DNA from 3 places in the Streptomyces sp. S07_1.15 genome. Region 1 is predicted to be linked to each of the others. Evidence: riboswitches for the same ligand, from Rfam matches in the RefSeq annotation. Region 1 holds a riboswitch; each other region holds the start of a gene.
The links. Region 1 has a riboswitch for thiamine pyrophosphate ahead of thiC (phosphomethylpyrimidine synthase ThiC). Riboswitches for the same ligand answer to the same signal wherever they lie in the genome.

Region 1 (4,529 bases):
CCCGGAGATCGCGGCCCGCGCCGCGGCCGAGTACCGGCAGTACACCGAGCTCCGCGACGAGTCGCGCCGCGTCCCGCCGCAGGACGACGGCCGGGGCGGTGCCCCGGCGGTGAGCGGGAAGGACGGCAGGGGCGGGAACGGAGCGGGCTTCGCCGGAGCCGTCGGCGAGGTGGCCGAGAACTCCGGCGCCGGACTCCTCGCGGTCTTCGCCGTGCTGGCTCCGGTGCTGGCGGGCGCCGCGGCGGCGATCTTCCTGCTGATCGGCTACCTGCTCCATCTGGTCAGCCCCGAGCAGCCGATGGCGGAACCGATCATCACCGCCGGCTGGATCTTCCTCGCGCTGACCGCCGCGGGCATCGTCATCGCGATGTTCGGTCTGCTGTTCACCGCGCGGCGCGACGGCGCCGGCTCCCTGCGGGCCTCGGCCGAGGAGGACGGGACGAGCGAGCTGGCCCTGGCCCGGGAGGCCTGGCGGCAAGCCCTGCTCGACCGCGGCATCGTGCCGTTCCTGCGAGAGGTCCTGGAGGAGCCGCCGGCGGCCGGGCAGGCCACCGGAAGCCCGTACGGCGGCGCTCCGGACCCGGCCGGGGCCCCGGAGGCCCGCACGCCCCAACTCGGCTACAGCAAGCCGGGATTCAGCAGCCCGGCCACGGGCGACGACCCGGGGCGCGGCAGCACGCGCCCCAGCTTCAACAGCCCCGGCTTCTCCAGCCCGGACTACGGCGGCCCGGAGCACCAGCCGGAGTAGCCGCCGCTCCCGGCCGCCGGCCGCCCGTCCGTCCCGCCGCCCGGAAGCGCGTTCGCGCCGGAGGGGCGGGACGGACGGGACGGACGGGACGGGAACCGGGCTCGGTCAGTCGGTGACCGGCAGATAGACCCGGTTGCCCGCCGCCGCGAACTCCCGGGATTTCTCCGCCATACCGGCCTCGATCTCCTCCATCTCCCCGCCGTGCCGCCGGCGGATGTCCTGGGAGATCTTCATCGAGCAGAACTTCGGCCCGCACATCGAGCAGAAGTGGGCCGTCTTCGCCGGTTCGGCCGGGAGGGTCTCGTCGTGGAAGGCCCGTGCCGTGTCCGGGTCGAGCGCCAGGTTGAACTGGTCCTCCCAGCGGAACTCGAAACGCGCGTCGGACAGCGCGTCGTCCCACTCCTGGGCTCCCGGATGCCCCTTCGCCAGATCCGCCGCGTGCGCCGCGATCTTGTACGTGATGACACCGGTCTTCACATCGTCGCGGTCGGGCAGCCCCAGGTGCTCCTTGGGGGTGACGTAGCAGAGCATCGCCGTCCCCCACCAGGCGATCATCGCCGCCCCGATGCCCGAGGTGATGTGGTCGTAGCCGGGCGCCACATCGGTGGTCAGCGGGCCCAGCGTGTAGAACGGCGCCTCCTCGCAGATCTCCTGCTGGAGGTCGATGTTCTCCTTGATCTTGTGCATCGGGACATGGCCCGGGCCCTCGATCATCGTCTGCACGCCGTGGGCCTTGGCGACGGTGTTCAGCTCGCCCAGGGTGCGCAGTTCGGCGAACTGCGCCTCGTCGTTGGCGTCCGCGACGGAGCCGGGGCGCAGCCCGTCGCCGAGCGAGAACGTGACGTCATAGGCCGCGAGGATCTCGCAGAGCTCCTCGAAGTTCTCGTAGAGGAAGCTCTCCTTGTGGTGGGCCAGGCACCAGGCGGCCATGATGGAGCCGCCGCGCGAGACGATGCCGGTCTTCCGGCGGGCCGTCAGGGGGACGTAGCGGAGCAGGACCCCGGCGTGGACCGTCATGTAGTCCACGCCCTGCTCGGCCTGTTCGATGACGGTGTCCTTGTAGATGTCCCAGGTCAGCTCCTCGGCCCGGCCGTCGACCTTCTCCAGGGCCTGGTAGAGCGGGACGGTGCCGATGGGGACGGGGGAGTTGCGCAGCACCCACTCGCGGGTCGTGTGGATGTTGCGGCCGGTGGACAGGTCCATGACCGTATCGGCGCCCCAGCGGGTGGCCCAGGTCATCTTCTCGACCTCCTCCTCGATGGAGGAGGTGACGGCCGAGTTGCCGATGTTGGCGTTGACCTTCACCAGGAACCGCTTGCCGATGATCATCGGTTCGGTCTCGGGGTGGTTGACGTTGGCCGGCAGCACCGCACGCCCCGCGGCGATCTCCTCGCGGACGGTTTCCGGGGAGACGTTCTCCCGGAGCGCGACGTACTCCATCTCGGCGGTGATCTCACCGCGTCGCGCGTAGGCGAGCTGGGTGACGGGGGAGCCGTCCCGGCTGCGGCGGGGGCGCCGCGGCCCGCCGGGGAAGACGGCGTCGAGATTCCGCAGCCCGCCGCCGGGGCCGGTGGCCCTGAGGCCGTCGTCCTCGGGGCGCGGCGGCCGCCCGTCGTACTCCTCGGTATCGCCTCGGCCGGTGATCCAGCCCTCCCGGAGCGGCGCCAGGCCGCGCCGGACATCGGTGTCGACAGTGGGATCGGTGTACGGGCCGGACGTGTCGTACAGCGTGACGTCGCGGCCGTTGGTGAGGTGCACCCGTCGTACCGGAACCCGCAAGTCCGGGCGTGAGCCGGTCAGATGGTCCTTGTGCCATCCGATCGGCCCGTTCCCGTTCCCGCCGGGTTCCCGGGCAGACGTGTGCGCATCCTGAACGGTCATGAGACCTACTCCCTACGCCGGCATTACCCGGTACCAGGTTCGGCGGTCGGCGCAGCGGCTTCCGCGACGGTACGGCCGGTCCCGGCCACTCCGTGTACGGAGGTCAGCGCCCTCTCAGCCCGGTGCTCCGAGCTCCCGCGTGTGCAAAGGCAGCCCCCACGCTAACGCCGCCCCGGTGTTCATGACCAGAGGGCCCCTCTTCTTGCGATGATCTGGCGGTGACCTCGATCCCCGAAAGCCACGCGCACACCCACGCCCACGGCCCGGCGGCTCCCGTGTCCCGGAGACTGCGCAAGATCATCGCCGCGGTGCTGATCCCGTTCGCCGCGGCCGTCGCCGTCGGGCTGCTGGTGCTCTGGCCCGGTGGCACGCCGGGGCACGAGCCGAGCGGGGTCGGCATGGACCGGCAGATGGAGCAGGGCGAAGTCGTCGGCGTCGAGAAGGTGAAGTGCTCCGACGTGAACGCGGGAGGCGGACAGCCGCCCGGCGAGGGGCAGCCGGAGACGCCCGGCACACCGGGGGAAGCCCGTGGCGACATCTGCGAGAAGGCGACCGTGCGCGTCACCACCGGCGACGACAAGGGACGCGAGTTCACGGAGATCGTCCAGCCGGACTCCACCCGCCGGCTGAGCGAGGGTCAGGGCGTGGTCGTGGCGTACGCGCCGGACGCGCCCCGGGAGCTGCAGTACTCGGTGACGGATGTGGACCGCGAGGTTCCGATCTCGCTGCTCGCCGGGCTCTTCGCGCTCGCCGTGGTGGCGGTGGGAAGGCTGCGCGGGCTGTTCGCGCTGGTCTCCCTGGTCGTCAGCTTCGGGGTGCTGACGCTCTTCATCCTCCCCGCGATCCTGCAGGGGGAGAATCCCCTGCTCGTCGCGGTGATCGGCAGCAGCGCCATCATGCTGGCCGCGCTCTACCTCTGCCACGGGCTGACGGCCCGTACCTCCGTGGCCGTCCTGGGCACGCTGATCTCCCTGCTGCTGATCGGTGTGCTGGGGTCCGTCTTCATCGACTGGGCGAGGCTGACCGGCAACACCTCCGACGAGACCGGGCTCATCCACGGCCTCTACCCGGACATCGAGATGAGCGGCCTGCTGCTGGCCGGCGTCATCATCGGTTCGCTGGGCGTGCTCGACGATGTGACGGTCACTCAGACCTCGGCGGTGTGGGAGCTGAAGCAGGCGGATCCGACGATGTCGGCGCGGCGGCTGTACCGGGCGGGCATCCGGATCGGGCGCGACCACATCGCGTCGGTGGTCAACACCCTGGTGCTGGCCTACGCGGGTGCCGCCCTGCCACTGCTGCTGCTGTTCTCCATCGCGCGGAGCAGCGTCGGCACGGTCGCGCTGAGCGAGGTCGTGGCCGAGGAGATCGTCCGGACGCTGGTGGGCAGCATCGGGCTGATCGCCTCGGTGCCGGTCACCACCGGCCTCGCGGCGCTCGTCGTCTCGGCGGACCGGTCCGCCGCGGCCGTCTCGGCGCAGGGTGCGGGGACGGAGACGGGGCAGCCGCGGCGCGCGGAGGGCGGGCGGGGGCGCGGGCGCCGCCGCAAGCCGTGACCGCGCGGACGAAGGCGCCGGGTGTGCCGGGCCGGTGGCCGGCCGCGCCCGCCGCCGTCCGCGCGGCCCGGGAACTCAGCCCGCGTTGCGGGCCTGGGAGAGGATGCGGTCGAGTGTCTCCGCCAGACGGTCGTCGAAGTCCCCGGCGGACTGCTCCTGTCCCATGGGGACGATGCGGTCGGTCCGGTCGAGGAAGGCCACCAGCGGGGCCGCGCCCGCCCGGAAGGTGGCGCGGTCCTCGCCGACCTGGAGCCGGATGAAGACGTCGGAGAGCACGCCGGGGGTGACGGGAGCGATGTGTACGTCACCGTCACCGGTGGGCGCGCTCAGCCCGTCCAGCAGCA
Region 2 (4,529 bases), 1.6 Mb from region 1:
AGGAGAGCCGGGGGCGGTGCCGGGGGCCGTGCCCGGAGTGGTGTCGGAGGGCATGTCAGAACTCCCCGGAGCCGGAGCGGTCGGTGCGGACGCGTTCGAGCAGCAGCAGGGACACCGCGCAGACGAGCATCAGGATCGTGCTGAGCGCCATCGCCTGCCCGTACGGCAGTGCGCCGGCCCGGCCCAGCAGCCGGGCCACGGCGACCGGAAGGGTGAGGGTGTCGGCACGGGCGATGAAGACGGTGGCGCCGAACTCGCCGAGCGAGACGGCGAAGGCGAAGCCCGCGGCGACGAGCAGCGCCCGCCGCACCAGCGGCAGGTCCACCTCGCGCCAGGCGCGCAGCGGGGAGGCTCCCAGCACGGCGGCCGCCTCGCGCAGCCGCGGATCGACCGCGCGCAGGACGGGCAGCATGGTGCGGACGACGAACGGCACGCCGACCAGGGCCTGCGCCAGCGGCACCAGGATCCAGGCGGACCGCAGGTCCAGGGGCGGCTCGTCGAGCGCGAGGAGGAAGCCGAAGCCGACCGTCACGGCCGAGGTGCCCAGCGGCAGCATCAGCAGCGCGTCGAACCCCCGTACGAGTCTTCCGGCCCGCCGGGTCAGGGCCGCCGCGGCCAGACCGCCGACCACCAGGGCGATCAGGGTGGCCACGGCCGCGAACGCCAGGGAGTTGCCCACCGCCTCCAGCGGCGCCACGGTGAACGTCCCGCCCTCCTCGGACCCCAGCGCCCGGTAGAAGGCGAAGCCGTAGCCGTCCGGTGCGTCCAGCGAGCGCTCGACGAGCACCCCCAGCGGCAGCAGGAGCAGCAGCGCGACGACCGTGACCGTGGAGCCCAGCATGGCCCACTGGCCGGCGCCGCGGGGACGGCGGGAGGTGTGCGCGGGGTCGACCAGCCGCAGCGCGCTCTCGCGCCGCCGCACCGTCCGGGCGTGCAGCAGGAGCAGGCCGCCGACGGCGCAGAACTGCAGCAGCGTCAGCACGGCTGCCGTCGGCAGGTCGAGCAGTTGTGCGGTCTGCCGGTAGATCTCGACCTCCAGGGTCGAGTAGCGCGGACCGCCGAGGATCTGGACCACCCCGAAGGAGGTGAAGGTGAAGAGGAAGACCATCAGCGCCGCGGCGGCAACGGCGGGCGCCAGCGCCGGCAGGGTGATCCGGCGCCAGGCGGTGAGGCGGCTCGCGCCGAGCATCCGCGCGGCCTCCTCCTGGCGGGGGTCGAGCTGGGCCCACAAGCCGCCGACCGTCCGCACCACGACCGCGTAGTTGAAGAACACATGGGCGAGCAGGATCGCCCACACCGTGGTGTCCAGCCGGACGCCCCACAGCTCGTCCAGCAGTCCGCCGCGTCCCAGCAGCGCCAGGAAGGCCGAGCCGGCCACGACGGTGGGCAGGACGAACGGCACCACCACCAGCGCCCGCAGCAGCCGCTTGCCGGGGAAGTCGAGGCGGGCGAAGACATAGGCGCCCGGCAGCGCGACGGCCACGGTCAGCGCCGTGGACGCCGCCGCCTGCCACGCGGTGAACCAGAGCACGTCCAGGACGAGCGGGTCCGTCAGCACCGTGCCGGCCCGCCCGAACCGCCACCGCCCCCCGTCGCGCAGCCCCCGGGCCACGATCGCGGCCACCGGGTGGACGAAGAACAGGGCGAAGAAGGCCGCCGGAACGGCCATCAGCGCGAGCCGGACCACGGTGCCGGAGCCGCGGCCCGGCCGCCCGCCCGGCCGCCGCCCCGCCGGTGACGGCGGAGCGGGCGGAGGCGGTGCGGACGGCGACGGGGGCGCAGCCGGGGCCGGCTCCGCCCCGGCGGTCACCTCGGAACGAGCTGGGACCATGCCTTGACCCACCGCTCACGGTTCTCGGCGATCTTCTCCGGGGCCAGGGAAGCGGGCTTCTCGATCGTCGCCCCGTACCGGGTGAAGACCTCCGGCAGCTTGACGTCCGTCCGGGCGGGGTGGACGAACATCTGCAGCGGCACGTCCTCCTGGAAGGTCTCGCTCAGCAGGAAGTCCAGGAGTTCCTTGCCGCCCTCGGGGTTCTCGGCGCCGTCCAGCAGCCCGGCGAACTCGGTCTGCCGGAAGCAGGTGCCCTTCGCCACCCCCGTCGGCCCCTCCTCGGGCAGCGGGTCCTGCCCCAGCACCTCGGCGGGCGGGCTGGAGGCGTAGGAGACGACGAGGGGCTTGTCGCCCTTGCCCTTGCCGCCGCCGGAGCCGGAGAAGCGGTCGTTGTAGGCCTGCTCCCAGCCGTCGACCACCTCGACGCCGTTGGCCTTGAGCTTCTTCCAGTAGTCCTGCCAGCCGTCGTCGCCGTACTCGGCCGCGGTGGCGAGGAGGAAGCCCAGCCCCGGCGAGGAGGTGGCGGCGTTCTCGGTGACCAGCAGGTCCTTGTAGGCGGGTTCGACCAGGTCGGCGAAGGTCTCCGGCGGCGCCAGCCGCTTCTTCTCGAACCAGCCGCGGTCGTAGTTGACGCAGATGTCGCCGTAGTCGACGGGCGTGACCCGGTGCTTCGCCCGGTCGAGCCGGAGTTCCTCCGGTACCTTCTCCAGGCCCCTGGCCTCGTACGGCGTGAAGATCCCGTGGTCGAGGGCGCGCGAGAGCAGGGTGTTGTCGACGCCGAAGAGGACGTCGCCCTGCGGGTTGCCCTTGGACAGCACGGCCTGGTTGACGGTCGTGCCGGCGTCGCCGCCGCGCAGGATCTCGACCTTGCGGCCGGTCTGCTCGGTGAACTCCTTCAGCACGTCGTCGGAGACGGCGAACGAGTCATGGGTGACCAGGGTGACGGCCGCGGTCTCGCCGCCGTCCTTCCCGGCGGGATCACCGGAGCCGCCGCACGCGGCGAGCGAGGTGATGCCCAGCGCGGTGACGAGCAGCGCGGCGGCGGACCGTCCGCGGAGGTGCGTGGTCATGAGTGGTGCCTCCCCTGAAGCGGGCAGGGCACGACAGCTTGTCGAGTGGTGACCGAACTCCCTACGCCGGTATGACCCGGTTCAGGTTCGAGGGTCTGCGGCTGCTGCCGCACTCTCAGCGCTGTGCGCTCCCCTGTCGGAATAGACGTTCGAAAACGACGATATCAGCGCTCCGCGGCGGCCAGCTGACCGCATGCGCCGTCGATCTCCTGGCCCCGGGTGTCCCGGACGGTCACCGGCACCCGGTGGGCCTCCAGCGCGGCCACGAACGCCTTCTCGTCCTCGGGCCGCGAGGCGGTCCACTTCGAGCCGGGCGTGGGGTTGAGCGGGATGAGGTTGACGTGCACGCGGCGGCCCTTGAGCAGCCGGCCGAGCAGATCGCCGCGCCAGGCCTGGTCGTTGATGTCGCGGATCAGCGCGTACTCGATGGAGACCCGGCGGCCGGACTTCTCGGCGTACTCCCAGGCGGCGTCGAGCACTTCGCGCACCTTCCACCGGGTGTTGACCGGCACGAGGGTGTCGCGGAGCTCGTCGTCCGGGGCGTGCAGCGAGACCGCGAGCCGGCAGCTGAAGCCCTCGTCGGCGAAGCGCAGCATCGCCGGGACGAGACCGACGGTGGAGACGGTGATGCCGCGCTGCGAGAGCCCGAGGCCGTCCGGCTCGGGGTCGGTGAGCCGCCGGATGGCGCCGACGACGCGGTTGTAGTTGGCGAGCGGCTCGCCCATCCCCATGAAGACGATGTTCGACAGCCGGGCCGGCCCGCCGGGGATGTCGCCGTCCCGCAGCGCCCGCATGCCGTCCACGATCTGGTGCACGATCTCGGCGGTCGACAGATTGCGGTCGAGACCGGCCTGGCCGGTGGCGCAGAAGGGGCAGTTCATCCCGCAGCCGGCTTGCGAGGAGACGCACATGGTGACCCGGTCCGGGTAGCGCATCAGGACCGACTCGACGAGCGTGCCGTCGAAGAGCCGCCACAGCGTCTTGCGGGTGGTGTCGTCGTCGCAGCTGATGTGCCGCACGACGGTCATGAGTTCGGGCAGCAGTTCGGCCGCGAGCTTCTCACGGGCCGCCGCGGGGATGTCCGTCCAGGCCGCCGGGTCGTCGGCGTACCGGGCGAAGTAGTGACGCGAGACCTGGCCGGCCCGGAACGGCTTCTCGCCGATGGCCGCCACCGCGTCACGGCGCTCGGCGGGGGTGAGGTCGGCAAGATGCCGCGGCGGCTTCTTGGCCCCGCGCGGCACGGCAAAAGTGAGTTCTCCGGGCTTAGGCATGATTCCTCCAGTGTCGCAGACGCCGGACGGTCCCCCGGCGCCCCGCGGACGAGGCTCCCGTCACCCGGCCGCGGTCCGCTGCCGGAGACGCGCCCAGGCCCCTGCCGAACCGCTGCGGCAGGGGCCTGGCGTGCGCCGGAGGACTCAGCCCGCGCCGGTGAAGACCACCAGCAGCAGCCACGCCACCGGAGCGGTGGGCAGCAGCGAGTCCAGGCGGTCCATGATCCCGCCGTGGCCGGGGAGCAGCGTGCCCATGTCCTTGATCCCGAGGTCCCGCTTGATCATGGACTCGCCGAGGTCGCCCAGGGTGGCGCTGCCCGCGACCGCCAGGCCCAGCAGCAGGCCCTCCCACCAACT
Region 3 (4,529 bases), 2.2 Mb from region 1:
CCATGGCGGTCCCCCGTTTCGTCGGTGTACGGGCCCGGGTGCTCCGGGCCCGTACACCGTTGCGGTTGTTCAGGCGTGACGTGCTGTGGGCGTGCCGGTGTGCGCCCGGGCCCCGGACGGCGTGGGTCCGGACGGCGTGGCTCCGGCGGGCCGCCGGACGCGGACCGGTCGCAGGCCCGGGGCTGCGGGGCTCCCGGCGCACGGGGCGCCGCCGTCCCGGCGGCCGGGCCCGGCCGCCCGGTGCGGCACTCGGCCGCCGGCCGGCGGGCCGGCCCGGACCGTTTCCGGACCGGGCCGGCGCCGTGTCCGGCTTCGTGTGCGGCTCCGGGTCCGGCTTCGTGTCCGGCTCCGGTCAGACGGCGAGCGCCTGGGCGCGGCGCTTCACCTCCGTGCCGCGGTTCTCCCCCAGGGCCTGGGCCGGCGTGCCGGGCAGGCTCGGATCCGGGGTGAAGAGCCATTCCAGCATTTCCTCGTCGGTGAAGCCGTCGTCCCGCAGGAGCGTCAGCGTTCCGACGAGGCCCTTGATCACCTTGCCGTTCCCGATGAAGGCGGCCGGCACCTGGAGCACGCGGTTCTCGCCACGGCGCACCGCGATCAGCTGGCCCTCCCTGACCAGCTGCCGGACGCGGGTCACCTCCACGCCCAGGCGTTCGGCGACGTCGGGGAGGGTGAGCCAGTCGGAGACGAGCGCTTCGGTCTTCGTGTCAATCTCGGTCACAGGTCAAGCGTGCCATCCGGGACCGACACCCGGAAGCGCGGCACCGCCGGGCGGGCGCACACCCGCTCAGACGGCGGCCGACTTCAGCGGCACGGAGGGGTCGGCGGCCCGCTCCGGGTCGAGCCGCGCCGCCCGCTCGATCAGCCGGCGGCCCTGCGCGAGGTCGCGCGGCCGGCCCACGGCGAGCAGGGCCGTCAGCACCCCGTCCCGCAGCCAGCACACCGACCAGGAGGTGCCCGCCGGGTCACCGCGCCACAGCAGGCGCTCGCCGCCGGAGTGGTGGCCCGCGTACTGGAGGAAGCGGCCGAACTGCTCCGACCAGAAGTACGGCACCGGGTCGTACACGGGGGTCTCCTCGGCGCGGCGCGCGATGCGCGCGGCCACGGTGACCGGTCCCCGGAAGGCGTTGTCCCAGTGGTGGATCAGCAGCCGCTCGCCGTAGCGGGCGGAGGGGAAGGAGGCGCAGTCGCCGACCGCGTAGACGTCCGGCAGGGAGGTGCCCAGCCGCTCGTCGGCCCGTACGGAGCCGTCCGCGCCGAGCTCGACGCCGGAACCCGCCAGCCAGCCGGTGGCGGGCCGGGCGCCGATGCCGACGACAACGGCGTCCGCGCGGAGCCGGCTGCCGTCCCCGAGGAGGACGCCGCCGGACTCGACGGCGGCGACGCGGGTGCCGGTGAGGAGGCGGGCGCCCGCCTCCTCGTACCAGCCCGCCATGGGCGCGGTGACCTCGGCCGGGAGGGCGTCGGCCAGCGGGCGGCCGGTGGCCTCGACGACGGTGACGGGGCAGCCCGCCTCGCGTGCGGCGGTGGTGAGCTCGGCGCCGATCCAGCCCGCGCCGACGATGACGATCCGGCGGCCGGCGGCGAGCACCGGGCGCAGCCGTTCGGCGTCGTCGAGGGTGCGCAGCACGTGCACGCCGGGCGAGGTCTCGCTGCCGGGGAGGCCGATGGGATCGGCGCCGGTGGCGATGACGAGGTGGTCGTACGGGAGGACGGTGTCCCCGGCGACGACCAGCCGGTCGGCGGCGCGGAGCGCGTTCGCCGGGTGGCCGAGCAGCAATTCGACGTCCAGGGCGGCGAAGTCGATGCCGAGCGATGTGGCTCCGGCCGGACCGGTGGCCGCGCCGGCCGACGCGCCCCCCTCGGCACCGGCGGCCGCGTTCCCGCCGTGCCCGCCGTGCCCGCCCTGGAGTACCGCCTTCGACAACGGCGGCCGGTCGTACGGCGGGTGGCTCTCGGCGCCGAGCAGGGTGATGGCGCCCGGCCAGCCCTCCTCGCGGAGCGCGACCGCGGTCCGCGCCCCCGCCATGCCCGCGCCGACGATCACGACTCGCTCTGCTGTCCGCCTGTCCTCGCTCACGCGTTCACTCTAGGACCGCCCCGGCGGACACCGCGGGCGGTCCCCGGCGGCCGGGCCGCGCACGGGTCCCGCGCCCGGGCGGACGGCGGGCCCGCGACCCGGCCGGGCCTTACAGCGGTCGGCGCGGGGGCGTTAGGGTGGCGGGCACAAGCACTCGCGGGAGCCCGGAGGACCGGGCTGAGAGGGAGGCCGGACCGCCTCCGACCGTACGAACCTGATCCGGGTCATGCCGGCGAAGGGAGGAGCTGGACGCCCATGCACACATCACCGGGGAACGCGCACAGCTGCGCCGAGGGGCACGCGGGCGGAGGCGGGCGCGGAGCCGCCCGGCACACCCATGACGTACTGGTCGTCGGGGGCGGCATCATCGGCCTGGTCACCGCCTGGCGCGCGGCCCAGCGCGGCCTGGACACCGCCGTCGCCGACCCCGCTCCGGGCGGCGGTGCCGCGCAGGTGGCCGCCGGGATGCTGGCCGCCGTCTCCGAACTCCACTACGGCGAGCAGACGCTGCTGGGTCTCAACCTGGCCTCCGCCGCGCGCTATCCGGCGTTCGCGGCCGAGCTGGAGGAGGCGAGCGGCCAGGACATCGGTTACCGGGCCTGCGGCACCCTCGCGGTCGCCCTGGACGCCGACGACCGCGCCCACCTGCGCGAACTGCACGCCCTGCAACTGGCGTCCGGACTGGACGCGCAGTGGCTGACGGGCCGTGAGTGCCGGCGTCTGGAACCCATGCTGGCGCCGGGGGTGCGCGGCGGTCTGCGGGTGGACGGCGATCACCAGTGCGATCCGCGGCGGCTGGCGACCGCCCTGGTGCGCGCCTGTGAACGCGCGGGGGTCGTCTTCCACCGGCAGCGCGCCGGGCGGCTGTCCGTCTCGGCGGACCGCGCGACCGGCGCCGTCCTGGACGACGGCACCGGGGTCGCGGCGGGGCTGACCGTGCTGGCCGCCGGGAGCATGAGCGGACGGCTCCAGGGGATTCCGGAGGAGGTGCTGCCACCGGTGCGGCCGGTCAAGGGGCAGGTGCTGCGGCTGCGGGTGCCCGAGCGGTACGCGCCCTTCCTCTCCCGCACCGTACGGGCCGTGGTGCGCGGCGGACAGGTCTACCTGGTGCCGCGCGAGAACGGCGAACTGGTGATCGGTGCGACCAGTGAGGAACTCGGCTGGGACACCACCGTCACCGCGGGCGGGGTGTACGAACTCCTGCGCGACGCCCATGAGCTGGTGCCCGGTCTGACCGAACTGCCGCTCACCGAGACCCGCGCGGGCCTGCGCCCCTGCTCGCCCGACAACGCCCCGCTGCTCGGCCCGTCCGCACTGCCCGGCCTGCATCTGGCGACGGGCCACCACCGCAACGGTGTTCTCCTCACGCCGGTCACCGGGGACGCGATGGCCGAGGCGCTGGCCACCGGCGCGCTGCCGGAGGAGGCCCGCGCCTTCTCGCCGCTGCGGTTCGCGGGCGGCGCCGCAGCCACCGAAGCCACCGGCGCGGCCGGCGCCGCATCCGCTTCCGCACGACAGGAGCAGCCCGTATGACCGTCGACGTCAACACGACCGTGACCGTTTCCGTCAACGGGGCCTCCCGCGACCTGCCCGCCGGCACCACGCTGGACGCGCTGGTCGCCGGCTTCACCCGGGCCCGCACCGGGGTCGCCGCCGCCGTCAACGAGACCGTCGTCCCGCGCGGCGCCTGGCCCGCCACCCGGCTCGGCGCGGGCGACCGCGTCGAGATCCTCACCGCCGTCCAGGGAGGCTGACCCATGGCCGACACCACCGTGTACGACGGCACCGCGCACGCGGGCACCGCGCCCGCCGCGCCCGGCCCGTCCCCGGACGCGCCGCCCCCGTCCGCGACCGCGCCCTCGCCCGCTCACGAACCCGCCGCCGACCCGCTGGTCATCGCGGGGGTCCCGTTCGCGTCCCGGCTCATCATGGGCACCGGCGGCGCCTCCAGCCTGGACGTCCTGGAGCGCGCCCTCACCGCCTCCGGCACCGAGCTGACGACCGTCGCGATGCGCCGGCTGGACCCGACCGTGCAGGGCTCCGTCCTGTCCGTCCTGGACCGGCTCGGCATCCGCGCGCTGCCCAACACCGCGGGCTGCTTCACCGCCGGGGAAGCCGTCCTCACCGCCCGCCTCGCCCGTGAGGCGCTCGGCACGGACTGGGTAAAGCTGGAGGTGGTCGCCGACGAGCGCACCCTGCTGCCCGACCCGGTCGGCCTGCTGGACGCCGCCGAGACCCTCGTCGACGACGGCTTCACCGTCCTGCCCTACACCAACGACGATCCCGTGCTGGCGCGGCGGCTGGAGGAGGCGGGCTGCGCCGCGATCATGCCGCTGGGCTCCCCCATCGGCTCCGGGCTCGGCATCCGCAACCCGCACAACTTCCAGCTGATCACCGAGCGGGCCGGGGTGCCCGTCATCCTCGACGCGGGCGCGGGCACCGCCTCCGACGC

Region 2: it holds a riboswitch for thiamine pyrophosphate, as region 1 does, so the genes downstream of both, LIX60_RS08125 (thiamine ABC transporter substrate binding subunit) here and thiC (phosphomethylpyrimidine synthase ThiC) in region 1, are expected to answer to the same signal.
Region 3: it holds a riboswitch for thiamine pyrophosphate, as region 1 does, so the genes downstream of both, thiO (glycine oxidase ThiO) here and thiC (phosphomethylpyrimidine synthase ThiC) in region 1, are expected to answer to the same signal.

The regions. Positions count from the first base shown of each region.
Region 1 covers NZ_JAJBZK010000001.1:3,519,473-3,524,001, forward strand. Annotated here, with positions in the region: gene LIX60_RS15155 (hypothetical protein) at 1-748, shown strand, start outside; gene thiC (phosphomethylpyrimidine synthase ThiC) at 854-2,629, opposite strand; TPP riboswitch at 2,622-2,778, opposite strand; gene LIX60_RS15165 (YibE/F family protein) at 2,848-4,185, shown strand; gene LIX60_RS15170 (SsgA family sporulation/cell division regulator) at 4,261-4,529, opposite strand, start outside.
Region 2 covers NZ_JAJBZK010000001.1:1,936,843-1,941,371, forward strand. Annotated here, with positions in the region: gene LIX60_RS08115 (ABC transporter ATP-binding protein) at 1-54, opposite strand, end outside; gene LIX60_RS08120 (iron ABC transporter permease) at 56-1,669, opposite strand; gene LIX60_RS08125 (thiamine ABC transporter substrate binding subunit) at 1,807-2,901, opposite strand; TPP riboswitch at 2,942-3,046, opposite strand; gene rlmN (23S rRNA (adenine(2503)-C(2))-methyltransferase RlmN) at 3,066-4,172, opposite strand; gene LIX60_RS08135 (phosphatidate cytidylyltransferase) at 4,317-4,529, opposite strand, start outside.
Region 3 covers NZ_JAJBZK010000001.1:5,728,721-5,733,249, reverse strand. Annotated here, with positions in the region: gene thiE (thiamine phosphate synthase) at 1-4, opposite strand, end outside; gene LIX60_RS24560 (Rv2175c family DNA-binding protein) at 353-718, opposite strand; gene LIX60_RS24555 (NAD(P)/FAD-dependent oxidoreductase) at 785-2,026, opposite strand; TPP riboswitch at 2,224-2,336, shown strand; gene thiO (glycine oxidase ThiO) at 2,333-3,610, shown strand; gene thiS (sulfur carrier protein ThiS) at 3,607-3,831, shown strand; gene LIX60_RS24540 (thiazole synthase) at 3,835-4,529, shown strand, end outside.